Regions from separate parts of the Lentzea sp. NPDC037011 genome, predicted to be linked through region 2. Evidence: riboswitches for the same ligand, from Rfam matches in the RefSeq annotation. Region 2 holds a riboswitch; the other holds the start of a gene.
The links. Region 2 has a riboswitch for cobalamin ahead of ACZ7CH_RS06370 (ribonucleoside-diphosphate reductase subunit alpha). Riboswitches for the same ligand answer to the same signal wherever they lie in the genome.
Positions count from the first base shown of each region.

Region 1 (7,349 bases), on a different contig from region 2:
CTCGACGGCGTCCAACCAGGACAGGTGCGGCAGCAACGCCTTGCGCAGGGCCGCGTCCAGTGCGTGCACGGGTCCGTTGCCCTCGGCGGTCGCGATGACCCGCTCCCCCGCCACGTGCACCTTGACCGTGGCCTCGGACACGATCTCGCCGTCCGAGCGGTGGTCGAGCACGACCCGGTAGGACTCCAGGGTGAACGGCGGGGTGTCCAGTTCGGACAGCTCGCCGCGCAGCAGCAGCTCCAGGGAGGCGTCGGCGGCCTCGAACGACCAGCCCTTCGCCTCCAGGTCCTTCACGCGCTTCAGCGCGGTCCCGACCTCGGTCCCCCGGCCGGCCAGGTCGAGCCCGAACTCACGTCCCTTGAGTTCGAGGCTCGCCCGACCGGCCATCTCGGTGACCAGCACCCGCATGTCGTTGCCGACGGTGTCCGGATCGATGTGGTTGTACAGCTCCGGGTCCACCTTGATCGCGCTCGCGTGCAGACCCGCCTTGTGGGCGAATGCTGACGACCCGACGTAGGCCTGGTGGGTGTCGGGTGCGATGTTCGCGATCTCGGCCAACGCATGGGAGACACGGGTGAGCTCGGCCAGCGCCCCGGTCGGGAGCACCTCCAGGCCGAGCTTGGTCACGAGGTTTCCCACGACGGCGAACAGGTCCGCGTTGCCTGCTCGCTCGCCATAACCGTTGGCGGTGCACTGGACGTGCGTCGCGCCTGCCTGGACGGCGGCGAGGGTGTTCGCCACGGCGCAGGACGTGTCGTCCTGGCAGTGGATCCCCACCCGGAAGCCGGTCTTCGCGATGACGTCGGCGACCGTCTCGGCGAGGCCGAGCGGCAGCTGGCCGCCGTTCGTGTCGCACAGCACGACGACGTCGGCGCCACCCTCCACAGCGGACTCCAGCACGCGCAGCGCGGTGTCCGGGGAGAAGGCGTAGCCGTCGAAGAAGTGCTCGGCGTCGAGGAAGACTCGCCGGCCGTTGTCCTTGAGGAACCGGACGGTGTCGCGCACCATCCGCAGGTTCTCCTCGGCGTCGGTGCGCAGCGCGCGTTCGACGTGCCGCAGGTCCGACTTCGCCACGAGCGTGACGACCGGTGCCTGGGAGTCGAGCAACGCCTTGACCTGCGGGTCTTCCTCCACACGCACACCGGCCTTGCGGGTGGCGCCGAACGCGACCAGCTCGGCGTGCTTGAGCTCCAGGTCCCCCGCCGCCGCGCGGGCGAAGAACTCCGTGTCCTTGGGCAGAGCGCCGGGCCAGCCGCCCTCGATGAACCCGACGCCGAGCCCGTCCAGCAGCCGCGCGACCGCGAGCTTGTCCGTGACGGAGTACGAAATGCCCTCGCGTTGTGCGCCGTCGCGCAACGTCGTGTCGTAGACGTGGAACTCGTCGGCGGGGCCGGCCATCGCGGGTCATCTCCTGTCCAGGACAAACAAAAAGACCTCCCGCGGATGCGAGAGGTCTGCGCGTCGGGTGCCAGGGGCGGCGACTACCCGACGCGCTCGTCGATAATGATGGCGGTGTGCTGAGCCATGACCGGGATGCTGCCACAGCTCAGCACGACGTACCAAGTGACGGGAGGAAATCTCCCACTATCTGGTCACGGGTTCACGCCTGGGACAGGTACCGCGCGAAGGCCTCGATGGAGGCCGGGTTGCGCGGCGACTCGACCAGTGCGGCGTACGGCAGCGCGTAGAACCGCTTGTTCCGCACGGCCGGCGAGTTCTGCAGCGGTGCGTAGCCCTCCAGGAACCGCTGCTTCTCCTGCGGGGTGTTCGCCTCGCCGTCGGCGTAGTCCACGATGAGCACGACGTCGGGGTCGCGCTGCACGACGGCCTCCCAGTTGACCGTGGTCCAGCTGTCGTTGAGGTCGCCGAAGACGTTGTCGCCGCCGGCCTTGGAGATGACGTCCTGCGGGGCCGCGTTCCTGCCGGAGGTGAACGGCTGGTCCTGGCCGCTGTCGTAGAGGAACACCTTGGGCCGCGGCTTGCCGGCCATCAGCCTGCCGGCGTTCTCGATCTGCTGCTGGTAGCCCTTGACCAGCTCCTCTGCCTTGGCCTCGACCCGGAAGATCTTCCCGAGGTTGCGCAGGTCCGTGTAGAGCGCGTCGAGGGCGGGCATGATGCCGCGCTGCTTGCCCACGCCGTTGCGGCACGCCTCGGTGAGCTGGTAGGTGGCGATCCCGAGCTGCCGCAACGCGTCCGGGGTGAAGCCGGTGCTCTCGCTGAAGCCGTAGTTCCAGCCGGCGAACACGAGGTCGGCGTTGGCGCCCTGCACGACCTCCTTGGAGATCTTGTCGGACAGGTGCTTCGCGCTGTCGAAGTCGGCCTTCCACGGCGAGGTCCGCACGTCGACGGTGTCGATGCCGTTGACGACGTAGCCGGCCATGCGGTCCCTGAGGCCCAGCGCGAACATCAGCTCGGTGATGCCGGTGTCGTTGGTGACCACTTTGGACGGAACCTCGTCGTAGGTCACCTGCTGCCCGCAGTTGGTGACGGTGACGGGTTCGGTCGCGGAGGTGTCCTGCGCGACCGTGGCGCCGCACCCGGAGACGAGCAGCAGGGCGGCGGTGACGAGTGCGGTTCTCACGGGGTGACCTCCTGGTCGAACAGGAGCTGGGGGACTCCTGTCGTGGGGTGGGCGACCACGTGTGCGGTGACGTGGAAGACCTTGGCGACGAGCTCGGGCACGAGGATCTCCGCCGGGGTGCCGGAGGCGACCACCCGGCCCTCGTCGAGGACGTAGAGGCGGTCGCAGTACGACGCGGCGAGGTTGAGGTCGTGCAGCACGGTCAGGACGGTGACGCCGAGTCCCCGCGCGAGCGCGAGGACGTCGAGCTGGTGGCGGATGTCGAGGTGGTTGGTCGGCTCGTCGAGCACGAGCACGCGGGGTTGCTGGGCGATGGCGCGGGCGATCAGCACCCGCTGGCGCTCCCCGCCGGAAAGGCTGAGGAAGCTGCGGGCGGCGAGGTGCCCGACGTCCACTGTGGCCAGAGCATCGGCGACGACAGCGGCGTCGCGCACGGGGTCGCGGTCGTGCGGCAGCCGGCCCATCTCCACGACCTCGGTGACGGTGAAGTCGAACTCGACCTGCGACTCCTGGGTCAGCGCGGAGAGGTCGCGGGCGAGGCCCTGTCGCCTGTGGACGTTCTCGCCGTCGAGCAGGACCGCGCCGGCGTCCGGTCGCAGCGCCCGGTAGACGCAGCGCAACGTCGTCGACTTGCCGCTGCCGTTCGGCCCGACGATGCCGACCACCTCGTCGCAGGCGTGCAGCGTGATGCCGGAGATGATGTTCCGCACGGTGACGTCGTGCACCTCGACGCGCATCAGCGGCCTCCGAAGACGTACGCCCTGCGGCGCATCAGGAAGATGAAGCACGGCACGCCCAGCGCGGCCGTGATGACGCCGAGCGGCAGCTCCTCGGGTGCGGCGAGCATCCGCGCGGCGACGTCCACCCACACCAGGAAGCTGGCACCGGCCAGCGGTGCGAGGGCCAGCACCTTGCGGTGGTCGGCGCCCACGACCATGCGCGTGAGGTGCGGCAGCATCAGCCCGACGAACCCGACGGCCCCGCTGACCGCCACCAGCACCCCGGTCATGGCCGCGGTGACGACGAAGAGGTGCGTGCGGAACCGGTTGACCGCCACCCCGAGCGTGGTCGCGGTCTCGTCGCCCATCGCCAGCGCGTTCAACGGCCGCGCCTTGGCCATCAGGTAGGCGATGCCCAGCGCGGTCACGACCGTGGCGACCGGCAACGACCTCCAGTCCGCCCCGCCGAGGCTGCCGAGCAGCCAGAACATCGCCGCCCGCGCCGCCTCCCCGTGCGGTGCCTGGAACACCAGCAGCATCGCCACGGCCGAGAACCCGTAGGCGAGCGCGGTGCCGGTCAGCACGAGCCGCAACGGCGTGAGCGCCCCGCTCGACCGCGCGGTGAGGTAGACGAGCGCGGTGGCACCGAGCCCGGTGAGGAACGCCCCCGTCGACAGCGCGTACACGCCGAGCCCGGACAGCACCCCCATCGTCGCGACCGCCGTGGCACCCACGCTCGCCCCCGAGGAGATGCCGAGCACGTACGGGTCGGCCAGCGCGTTGCGGACCATCGCCTGGATCGCGACGCCGACCGCGCTCAGCCCCGCGCCCACGACGGCGGCGAGCAGCACGCGCGGCAGCCGGATGTTCCAGACGATGTGGTACTGCCCGGCGAGGTGGGCGGGCACGGTGCCGCCGGTGACCGCCTGCCACAGCAGGTCGGCGGTGACGCCGAAGGGGACGGAGACGGGGCCGAGCGCGACGCCCGCCACGATGCTGATGACGAGCACGCCGACGAGCGCGCTGATCTTCCCGATCACATGTGCCCTTCCCGCAGTCCACGGCAGGAGTTGGAGTCCTATGTCTGCCGTGTGCGGGCATTCGGGCTCGTCCCCTGGCCGGGGACCTACCGTTGCGGGTCAGCGCCGGACTTCGACCGGTCTTCCCCCACGCACGACTTCGGGTGACCCTACCTGCGCAAACAGGAAGTTCGAAAATTTCTCCGCTGTGATGTCGATCCGGCGGGGTGCCCGTTCGACCTGTGGACGTCAGCGAGCAGGGCACAACGCAGGGAGACCACCGTGAAGTACATGCTGATCATGCGCGCCACCGACGAGGCCTACGCGAACATGGGCGAGCTCGACTTCGACAAGATGCTGGAGGTCGTGGGCGCGTTCAACGACGAGCTGATCCGGGCCGGGGTGCTGCTCGCCGCCGAGGGCCTCGCCGACCCGTCCGAGGGCGTCGTCGTCGACTTCTCCGCCGAACCGGCGATCGTGACGGACGGCCCGTACGGCGAGACCAAGGAGCTGTTCGGCGGCTTCTACCTGCTCAACGTGTCCTCGCTGCAGGAGGCGGTCGAGTGGGCGAAGCGGATGCCGATGGCCGGGCCCGGGTTCAAGACCGAGATCCGCCGCGTGCCGACGATCGACGAGTTCCCGCAGGACAACGAGTGGATCCAGAAGGAGCGCGCCTGGCGCGAGTCCACCGCCCAGCTGTGAATGTCACGCGGGGACCTTTCGTGCTCTACAAGAGTACGAAAGCTCCCCGCGTGCACTACAACCGTCAGCCCGTGCGGACGTTCGACGACACGAGGGCGGCCAGGCGGTCGCCGATCGCGTACGTCGCGCCCGGCGACTGGTGGTCGCGGGTCGCCAGGTCGAACGCCACGGACGCCTCGATCCGGCGCGACGCCTCGTGCTCGCCGAGGTGGTCGAGCAGCAGCGCGACCGACAGCACGGCGGCCGTCGGGTCGGCGATGCCCTGGCCCGCGATGTCCGGTGCCGAACCGTGGACCGGCTCGAACATCGACGGGTTGCGCCGCGTCACGTCCATGTTGCCCGACGCGGCCAGGCCGATGCCGCCCGTGACGGCGGCGGCGAGGTCGGTCAGGATGTCGCCGAACAGGTTGTCCGTCACGATCACGTCGTACCGGGCGGGGTCGGTGACCAGGTGGATCGTGGCCGCGTCCACGTGCTGGTACGCCACCGTCACGTCCGGGTGCTGCAGCGAGACCTCCTCGACCACGCGCGACCACAGCGAGCCGGCGTGCGTGAGGACGTTCGTCTTGTGCACCAGCGTCAGGTGCCGCCGCGGACGGGCCGAGGCGCGCGCGAAGGCGTCCCTGACCACGCGCTCCACGCCGAACGACGTGTTGAGCGACACCTCCGTGGCGATCTCGTGCGGGGTGTCCTTGCGCAGCAGGCCACCGTTGCCCGCGTACGGGCCCTCGGTGCCCTCGCGGACCACCACCATGTCGATCTCCGGCGGGTCCGCGAGCGGGCTGCGGACGCCGGGGTAGAGACGGGCGGGGCGGAGGTTCACGTGGTGGTCGAGCTCGAACCTGAGGCGCAGCAGCAGGCCGCGCTCCAGGATTCCGCTCGGCACCGACGGATCGCCTACCGCTCCGAGCAGGATCGCGTCGTGCTGGCGGAGCTCACCGAGCACCGACTCGGGCAACAACTCTCCCGTGGCGTGCCAGCGCGCCGCGCCGAGGTCGTAGCGAGTGATCTCGGCCGCCGGAACGACCTCGTTGAGGACCTTCAGGGCCTCAGCGATGACCTCGGGCCCGATCCCGTCTCCTGGGATCACTGCGAGCCGCATCCACACACCTCCCAGGTGTCAGTCCCCAATTGGTGGGACTACTTTCCTCCGCGAAAGGTTACCGGCACCACGGCCGCTCGCCGCATGCCGGACACCCCATCGGGGTGTTATCTCCCGTACTGCGGGACACCCACACGGCCCATTCCGCACTTTCGAGTGTCACTCGATCGCAGGAACAGGGTCGCGTCAAGGGGTGACGCCCGGCAGTTCCACGCAGTAACCCCGCTTCCCCCGGAACGCACGCGGGGACCTTTCGTACTCTCTGAGAGTACGAAAGGTCCCCGCGTGGACTTCAGAAAAGGTCGGAGGAGAAGGGGCTAGGAGCGGCCGCTGGCCCGCACGGTGACGACAGAGGCGCGGTCGCCGGTGGCGTTGTGGTGGTTGAGCACCAGCAGGCCCTCGGACTTGTCGAGCTCCAGGGCCTTCGCGTCCCGGTTCACCACGAGCGCGGTGCCCGGCTTCGCGAGGTACGACAGCGCCGCGTCACCGCCGCCCTGCACCCACAGACCCGGCTTGAGCGGGTCGAAGGACAGCGGGCGGTCGATGACGTCGATCAGGCCGTTCGCGTTGCCCGGCGCCACGTAGTAGCCCGTGGTGCCGGCGGTGTACGAGATCCGCGAGGTGTCCTTCGCCGGGTCGATGCCGAGTGCGGTGAGCAGCACCGGCAGGACCGCGACGTTGGTGTCGGCGGTGTTCGTGTCGACGTCGCCCCACTGGTTGTTGACCGCCTGGATGTCGACCTCCAGGCCCGTCTTGAGGTCGACGGTGGTCGCGACCAGCAGGTCGGTGTCGGTCAGGCGCGTCGCGAACGTCTCGAAGTCCGCGACCCCGTCACCGGTGGTGTCGATGTCGATGAACGGGACGGTGTTGACGCCGAGGTTGTACCAGTTGCCCCACGTCGCGACACCGAACGCGAGCAGCGCCTCCTCCGGCCTGCCCTGGGCCTTGGCGAGCGGGGCCGTGGAGGCCGCGCCGACGTAGCGCAGGTCGCCGCCCTTGGCGGTCTCGTTGAGCGCGCAGTTCTCGGTGACGTTGCGGCGGCAGTCGCGCAGCTTCGGCGAGGACGCCTGCAGCTCCAGGACGCTGACCAGCGAGCGGTACGCCTGCGAGCCGGTGCCCTGGTCGACGCCGCGGCCGTTCAGGTTGAGCACGGCCTGCTTGTCGCCGCCGCGGAACCGCAGCGACGGGAAGGTGCTGATGTCGGCCACCGGCTTGGGCGCGGCGTA
Region 1 covers NZ_JBVJRT010000010.1:79,387-86,735, reverse strand. Annotated here, with positions in the region: gene cimA (citramalate synthase) at 1-1,398, opposite strand, end outside; gene ACZ7CH_RS28800 (ABC transporter substrate-binding protein) at 1,601-2,581, opposite strand; gene ACZ7CH_RS28795 (ABC transporter ATP-binding protein) at 2,578-3,318, opposite strand; gene ACZ7CH_RS28790 (FecCD family ABC transporter permease) at 3,318-4,340, opposite strand; cobalamin riboswitch at 4,376-4,518, opposite strand; gene ACZ7CH_RS28785 (YciI family protein) at 4,602-5,021, shown strand; gene ACZ7CH_RS28780 (3-isopropylmalate dehydrogenase) at 5,086-6,123, opposite strand; gene ACZ7CH_RS28775 (S8 family serine peptidase) at 6,441-7,349, opposite strand, start outside.
Region 1: linked by a shared signal. The riboswitch ahead of ACZ7CH_RS28790 (FecCD family ABC transporter permease) and the one ahead of ACZ7CH_RS06370 (ribonucleoside-diphosphate reductase subunit alpha) in region 2 are both predicted to bind cobalamin.

Region 2 (7,349 bases):
GAGTACGTGCCCGGCCCGACGCTGCAGGAGGCAGTCGAACGGCACGGGCCGCTGCCGGAGCACCACCTGAGACGACTCGCCGAGGGCCTGGCCGACGCGCTCACCGCGATCCACGGCGCCGGGCTCGTGCACCGCGACCTCAAGCCGGCGAACGTGCTGCTCGGCGCGGACGGCCCGCGGGTCATCGACTTCGGCATCTCCCGCGCGATGGAGCACACGGCGCTGACCGAGACCGGCATGGTCTTCGGCACGCCGGGGTTCCTGTCGCCGGAGCAGATCACCGGCCAGGAGGTCGGCTGCCCCAGCGACGTGTTCGCGCTGGGCGCGGTGCTGGTCTACGCGGCCACCGGCAGGGGACCGTTCGGCGAGGGCCCGACGGCGACGCTGCTCTACCGGGCCGCGCACGGCGAGCCGGACCTCGACGGGCTGCCCAAGTCGTTGCGGCCGCTGGTGCAGCGGTGCATGCACCGCGACCCGGCCAAGCGCCCGGAGCCCACCGAGGTCACCCGGCTGCTGGCGCAGGTCGCGAAGCCGCCGACGACGAAGCTGCCCGCCCCGATGACCCCGGCCGCCGCCACGTTCTCGACGTCGCGGATCGTGCCGTTCAGCTGGGGCGTGGTGAACCTGGCCGCCGCGCTGCTCGCCGCCGCCATCGCCGACCCGGCCGCCCAGGCGAACGGGGCGACGCAGCTGCTGGCGCTGGCCGCGTTCTGCGTGCTGGTGGTGCGGGCCGCGCGGTTCTTCGGCGCGTCCGCACGCCGCAAGGTGGTCGTGGAGATCAGTCGCGAGGGCATCGCCACCACCCGCAACGGCAAGTTCCACCAGTACTGGTGGTACGAGCTGGCGCGCGTGCGGGTGGTGCCGCACAAGAAGCGCCCGTGGGTCGTGGTCTGGCTCAAGGACCCGGCGCCACGCCGGTTCTTCGGCGCCCACCACGGCGGGGTGCGGGTGTTCCCGATCGCCCACGAGCGCTCGCGCCGCCGCCGTGACCGCGAGGTCGCCGAGCTGCGCGCCGCACTGGCCTGGTACCTGCCGCGCTCCTACGACGGGCGCTGATCGGTCCACCCGCAGGTGGTCGTCACGGTGTCCGGCACGCCGGGTGGTGACGTGGACCACATCAGGGTCGCGGGTGCGACTAGGCGGCCATCGGCAGATCGGCGCGGAGCACGGCGACGAGGTCCTCGCAGGACTGCCGGCCGGCCACGCCGTGCACGACCTGCCAGCCGGCGGGCACCTGCAGCACCGCCGGCCAGATCGAGTACTGGCCCGCCGGGCTGACCAGCACCAGGAACATGGTGTGAGCCGAAGCGAACGGGGTCATGCGTCCAGGGTGACGTGGACCACCTCGGGCGGCGCTCGGCGCGCGCTCAAGTCGCCGCCGGGTTGCCGCTGCGCGGAGTCCTCACGGCCACCGGGTGTCGGCGTGCCACACTGCTGCGCGCCGCGTTGCCCTGCCGCCCGCGAGCCACCCACCGGCCCTCGACGACAACGATGTCGGCGCCCAGGTTCCGGTGCCCCGCCCGAGTGTGGTTACGTGTGGTCGTGACTGTGGAACAGGTGGTCCTGCTCGGCGAGGACGGTTCGGCGATCGGCGTCGAGGACAAGGCTGTCGTGCACCACGCGGACACGCCGCTGCACCTGGCGTTCTCCAGCTACGTCTTCGACTCGGCCGGCAACACGGTGCTCACCCGCCGGGCGTTGCACAAGAAGACGTTCCCCGGCCTGTGGACCAACACGTGCTGCGGCCACCCCCTGCCGGAGGAGGACATGGCCGAGGCGGTGCGGCGGCGGCTGCGCGACGAGCTCGGCATGGACGTCGGCGTGCCCGAGCTGGTCCTGCCGGCATTCCGCTACCGGGCGGAGATGGACGGTGTCGTCGAGAACGAGATGTGCCCGGTGTTCCGGGTGCTGTCCGACGCCGAGCCGGTGCCGAACCCCGACGAGGTCGACTCGACCGAGCGCGTGCCGTGGAGCGTGTACGCCTCGAGCGTCCTGGACGGGACCCGGCCGGTGTCGCCGTGGTCCCGCCTGCAGGTCGCCGAGCTCGTGGAGCTCGGGCCCGATCCGCTCGCGTGGCCGGTGGCGGACCGGGCCGGGCTGCCTAAGGCCGTGGTGCTGTCACCACTGCAGTGAGCCGCCGTTCTGGTACTCGATGACGCGGGTCTCGAAGAAGTTCTTCTCCTTCTTGAGGTCCATCATCTCCGACATCCACGGGAACGGGTTCTCCGCCGGCTCCCACACGGGCTCGAGCCCGAGCTGTGCGCAGCGGCGGTTCGTGATGAACCGCATGTACTGCTCGCACAGCTCGGAGTTCAGCCCCAGGATGCCGTTCGGCATGGTGTCGCGGCCGTAGGCGATCTCCAGCTCGCAGCCCTCCGCGAGCATGGTGCGCACCTCCGCCTGGAACGCGTCGTCCCACAGGTGCGGGTTCTCGAGCTTGATCTGGTTGATCGCGTCGATGCCGAAGTTCAGGTGGATCGACTCGTCGCGCAGGATGTACTGGTACTGCTCGGCGACGCCGACCATCTTGTTGCGCCGCCCCAGGGACAGGATCTGCGCGAACCCGGTGTAGAACCACATGCCCTCGAACACCACGTAGAACGCGACGAGGTCCTTGAGGAACGCCCGGTCGCGGTCGGGTGTGCCGGTGCGGAACCCCGGGTCCTCCAGGTGCCGGGTGAACTGCAACGCCCACGCGGCCTTGTCCGTGATGGACGGGATCTCCCGGTACATGTTGAACAGCTCGCCCTCGTCGAGGCCGAGCGAGGTGCAGACGTACTGGAACGTGTGGGTGTGCACGGCCTCCTCGAACGCCTGGCGCAGCAGGTACTGCCGGCACTCGGGGTTGGTCAGGTGCCGGTACACGGCGAGCACGATGTTGTTGGCCACCAACGACTCCGACGTGGCGAAGAAGCCGAGGTTGCGCTTGATCATCAGGCGCTCGTCCGCGGTGAGGCCGTCCTTCGACTTCCACAGGCCGATGTCGGCCTGCATGGACACCTCGGTCGGCATCCACGCGTTGTTGCAGCCGGCCAGGTACTTCTCCCACGCCCAGTGGTACTTGAGCGGCAGCAGCTGGTTGACGTCCGCACGGCAGTTGATCATCGCCTTGTCGTCCACGCCGACCCGCGCGGCACCGGCGTCGATGATGTGGTCGGTCACTGGCAGGCCTCGCAGTCGGTGTCGGTGGTGGAGCAGGCGACGGGGGAGACGGCGTTGAGCTTGCCGTCGGTGCCCTGCAACGTGGACTTCTCCACGTGCGTCGCGCTCTGCGTCCGCAGGTAGTACGTGGTCTTGAGCCCGCGCAGCCACGCCAGCCGGTAGAGCTCGTCGAGCTTGCGGCCGCTCGGCGCGGCCAGGTAGAGGTTGAGCGACTGCGCCTGGTCGATCCACTTCTGCCGGCGCGAGCCCGCCTCGACCAGCCAGGCGCTGTCGACCTCGAACGCCGTGGCGTACAGGGCCTTCAGGTAGGGCGGCACCCGGTCGATCGCGCCGAGGCTGCCGTCGTGCAGCTTGAGGTCGGAGACCATCTGCTCGTCCCACAGCCCGCGCTGCTTGAGCGCCCGCACCAGGTGGGGGTTGACGACGGTGAAGTCGCCGGACATGTTCGACTTCACGTAGAGGTTGCGGTACAGCGGCTCGATCGACTGGTTCACGCCGGCGATGTTCGCGATGGTCGCGGTCGGCGCGATGGCCATGACGTTCGAGTTCCGCATGCCCTGCCGCACCTTGGCCCGCAGTGCGGCCCAGTCCATCGTGGACCCGCGGTCCTGCTCCAGCTCGTCCGCGGCGCGGTGCCGCGCGAGGATCTCGACCGAGTCGATCGGCAGGACGCCCCGCGACCACAGCGACCCGTCGAACGACCGGTACGCGCCGCGTTCCCGGGCCAGGTCGGCGGACGCCTCGATGGCGTAGTAGCTGATCTCCTCCATGCTGCGGTCCGCGAACTCCACGGCCTCCTGCGACGCCATCGGCGTGCCGAGCGTGAACAGCGCGTCCTGGAACCCCATCAGCCCGAGACCGACCGGCCGGTGCCGCAGGTTGGAGTTCCTGGCTTCCGGGATCGTGTAGTAGTTCACGTCGATCACGTTGTCGAGCATCCGCACGGCCGTGCGCACCGTCTTGCGGAGCCGGGCGTGGTCGATGCCGTCCTCGGTGACGTGCCGGGCGAGGTTGACCGACCCCAGGTTGCACACCGCGACCTCGTCGACCGCGGTGTTCAGGGTGATCTCGGTGCACAGGTTCGACGAGTGCACCACGCCGCTGTGCTGCTGCGGTGACCGCAGGTTGCACGGGTCCTTGAACGTGATCCACGGGTGGCCGGTCTCGAACAGCATCGTGAGCATGCGCCGCCACAGGTCCACGGCCTGGACCCGGCGGAAGACCTTGATCCCGCCATCGTCGGCCTTGGCCTCGTAGGCGCGGTACTTCTCGGCGAACTCGGCGCCGAACGCGTCGTGCAGGTCCGGCACCTCGTCGGGGGAGAACAGCGTCCACGTGCCGCCCGCGCGGACCCGGCGCAGGAACTCGTCCGGCACCCAGTTCGCGGTGTTCATGTCGTGGGTGCGGCGGCGTTCGTCGCCGGTGTTCTTGCGCAGGTCGAGGAACTCCTCGACGTCGATGTGCCAGGTTTCGAGGTAGGCGCAGACCGCGCCCTTGCGCTTCCCGCCGTTGTGGGCGAGGCCGGCCGTGGTCAGGTAGGACTCGTCGGTCTCGACCTCGAGGTCGAACACCTCGGGGACCACCTCGGTCTCCCGCACGTCGCGGACGCGCGAGAACACCATGCCCCGGTGCTCGACCCAGTCTGGCTCGGTGGTCGGGCGGCAGCCGGCGAGTTCGGCGATGCCCTCGACGGCGGGAACCCCGACGTCGAGGTCCTCGCCGGCAGAGGGGATGCCGAGGCGCAGCAGCTGGTAGCGGGCACCCGCGGCGAGCGACCGCGACGTCGTGGTGAAGTGGACCTCGACGCCGCGGGAGGCACCGCCGCTCGACTCCAGCAGGCCTTGCAGGAGCTTCCGGGTCTGGGCGTGCGGCAGGTGGGAGAACCTGCGGGCGATCCGCTTCCGGCGGTCGTCGTCGTAGAGGTCCTCAGGCGTGAACGGGAACGCGGAGGCACCCACCTCGGGTTCGGAGGCCCAGTGGATCCACACGTGGGTGTCGTCGCGGCCGTTCTCCCGGAAGGGGACACCGCGCGCCGACAGGTGCTCGCGGACGAAGTCCAGGTGCGCGTCCAGCCCGGGTTTCCCGGAGACACCCCACCGCACCCCGTCCTCCGACAGGTGCCCGCCACCGAGCAGGACGCCGTACAGACGAGCATCGTCCTCGCTGAAACCGGCGACGGGCACGACCTCCCGCGGAACCACCCTGGCGACGAGGTCACCCTTCTCCAGCCGACCGGCGTCCACCCACTCCGGCCGCACCTCGTCGCCGGCGAGCTGCTTGAGCGTCCGCGCGTTCTCCTGGCCGAGCGGCACGCCCCTGACGGCGTACAACGGGTGTCCGGCGGTGACCCTGAGGGGTGCGGCGGAGTGCTCGACCTCCACCTCGACCATCGGGTCGACCTGGTCGTAGAGCATGACGTCGGTGACCTCGCGGTAGGTGCCGCTCACCCCGAGCACGAGGTCGCCGGCCACGACGTCCCTGATCGCCTTGACGCCGTCGGCGGTGTGGACGCCGGTGTCCGGTGCGAAGCACTGGTTCACGGCCACGGCCGTGTCGTTCGCGATCTTCAGGAACGGCACCACGCCCTGCGACGTGCCGTTGGTGCCCCTGATGTGCGCGCCGATGCCGCGCACCGGCGTCCAGTCGTTGCCCAGGCCGCCCGCGAACTTCGAGAGCAGCGCGTTGTTGCTGATGCCGTGGAAGATGCCGCCGAGGTCGTCGGCCACGGTGGTCAGGAAGCACGACGACAGCTGCGGCCGGGTCGTCCCGGAGTTGAACAGCGTCGGTGTCGAGCACATGAAGTCGAACGACGACAGCAGCTCGTAGAACTCGACCGCGCGGGCGTCGGGGTCGTCCTCCTCCAGGGCGAGGCCCATGGCCACGCGCATGAAGAACGCCTGCGGCAGCTCGTAGCGGCGGCCGTCGCGGTGCAGGAAGTAGCGGTCGTACAGGGTTTGCAGGCCCAGGAACTGGAACCGGAGGTCACGGGACGGGTCCAGCGCCGATCCCAGGCGGGCCAGGTCGAACGAGGTCAGCCGGGGGTCGAGCTGGCCGCAGTCGACGCCGTGCCGCACGAACGAGGCGAAGTACGACGGGTAGCGCTCGGTCATCTCGGCGTGCGACAGCGGGACGCCGCACGCCTCGGTGCGCAGCCGATCCAGCAGCAGGCGGGCGCTGACGCAGGAGTAGTCCGGGTCCTGCTCGACCATCGCGCGGGCGGCCATGATCGGCGCCAGGGCGAGCTCGGCGTCGGTGATGCCGTGGTACAGGTTCCGCTTGGTCTCGGTCAGCACCGCCTCGGCCGATGCGTTCGGAAGATCGGCACAGGCTTCCTCGATGACCACTGAAAGGCGGTCGGGCACGCTCTCTCCTCGCGAGCTGGGCCCAGGAGGAAAAGCGCATGCGCGCACCGTTCACCGGTGCACACAGCCGCCCTCCCTCGGGGCACCGTGTCGTGCGCGCAGGCTTGCGCGCACCCCGGTGGCAGGTCTTCGGACTCGTGGGCGTCGAACTCGCGCCTACCGGCCGTCGCTTCCCAGGTCTCGCGACCCAGTGCTTCGTTGACGGCTTTCGTTCCCACTCACCGCTGCGGGGCAGTCCCGGACTCGCACCGGGTTCCCTCTTGCCTCACCGGCCCGTTGTCCGGGCCGGTGAACCACCAGTGCGGCAGATACTACATGTGGTGGTGGGTCCTTGATCACCACCCAACATGCGTGTCCCCTGGGTAGGGTGGTCGGCGTGGGTGAGGTTCGGCCGCGGGTCTTCTACGGTGCTCTGCTCAGTGCGGGGCTCGCCTCCGCGTCGCTGTTCGCGGGAGCCGCGGCGCCGGTGACGAGCGGCGTGCTGGCCGGCTGCGCGGTCGCCGCGCTGGTCACGTCCCGGCGATCAGCGCGACCCCGAGGCTGATCATCACGGCGGCGATCACGCCGTCCAGCACGCGCCACGCGCGCGGCTTCGCGAACAGCGGGCTGAGCAGCCGGGCGCCGAACCCGAGCGCGGCGAACCAGGTGATGCTCGCCGTCACCGCGCCGACGCCGAAGAGCCAGCGGCCGGCGGCGATCGACCCGAGCAGCAGCACGGTGTCGAGGTAGACGTGCGGGTTGAGCCACGTCAGCGCGATCGCGGTGAGCACGGGCCGGTGCCGGGCGCCGGTGTCGGCGTGCAGGGCCTGCGGGCGCAGTGCGCGC
Region 2 covers NZ_JBVJRT010000002.1:340,714-348,062, forward strand. Annotated here, with positions in the region: gene ACZ7CH_RS06350 (serine/threonine-protein kinase) at 1-1,056, shown strand, start outside; gene ACZ7CH_RS06355 (MbtH family NRPS accessory protein) at 1,136-1,321, opposite strand; gene idi (isopentenyl-diphosphate Delta-isomerase) at 1,549-2,133, shown strand; gene ACZ7CH_RS06365 (ribonucleotide-diphosphate reductase subunit beta) at 2,119-3,105, opposite strand; gene ACZ7CH_RS06370 (ribonucleoside-diphosphate reductase subunit alpha) at 3,159-6,524, opposite strand; cobalamin riboswitch at 6,628-6,837, opposite strand; gene ACZ7CH_RS06375 (hypothetical protein) at 6,901-7,068, shown strand; gene ACZ7CH_RS06380 (LysE/ArgO family amino acid transporter) at 7,034-7,349, opposite strand, start outside.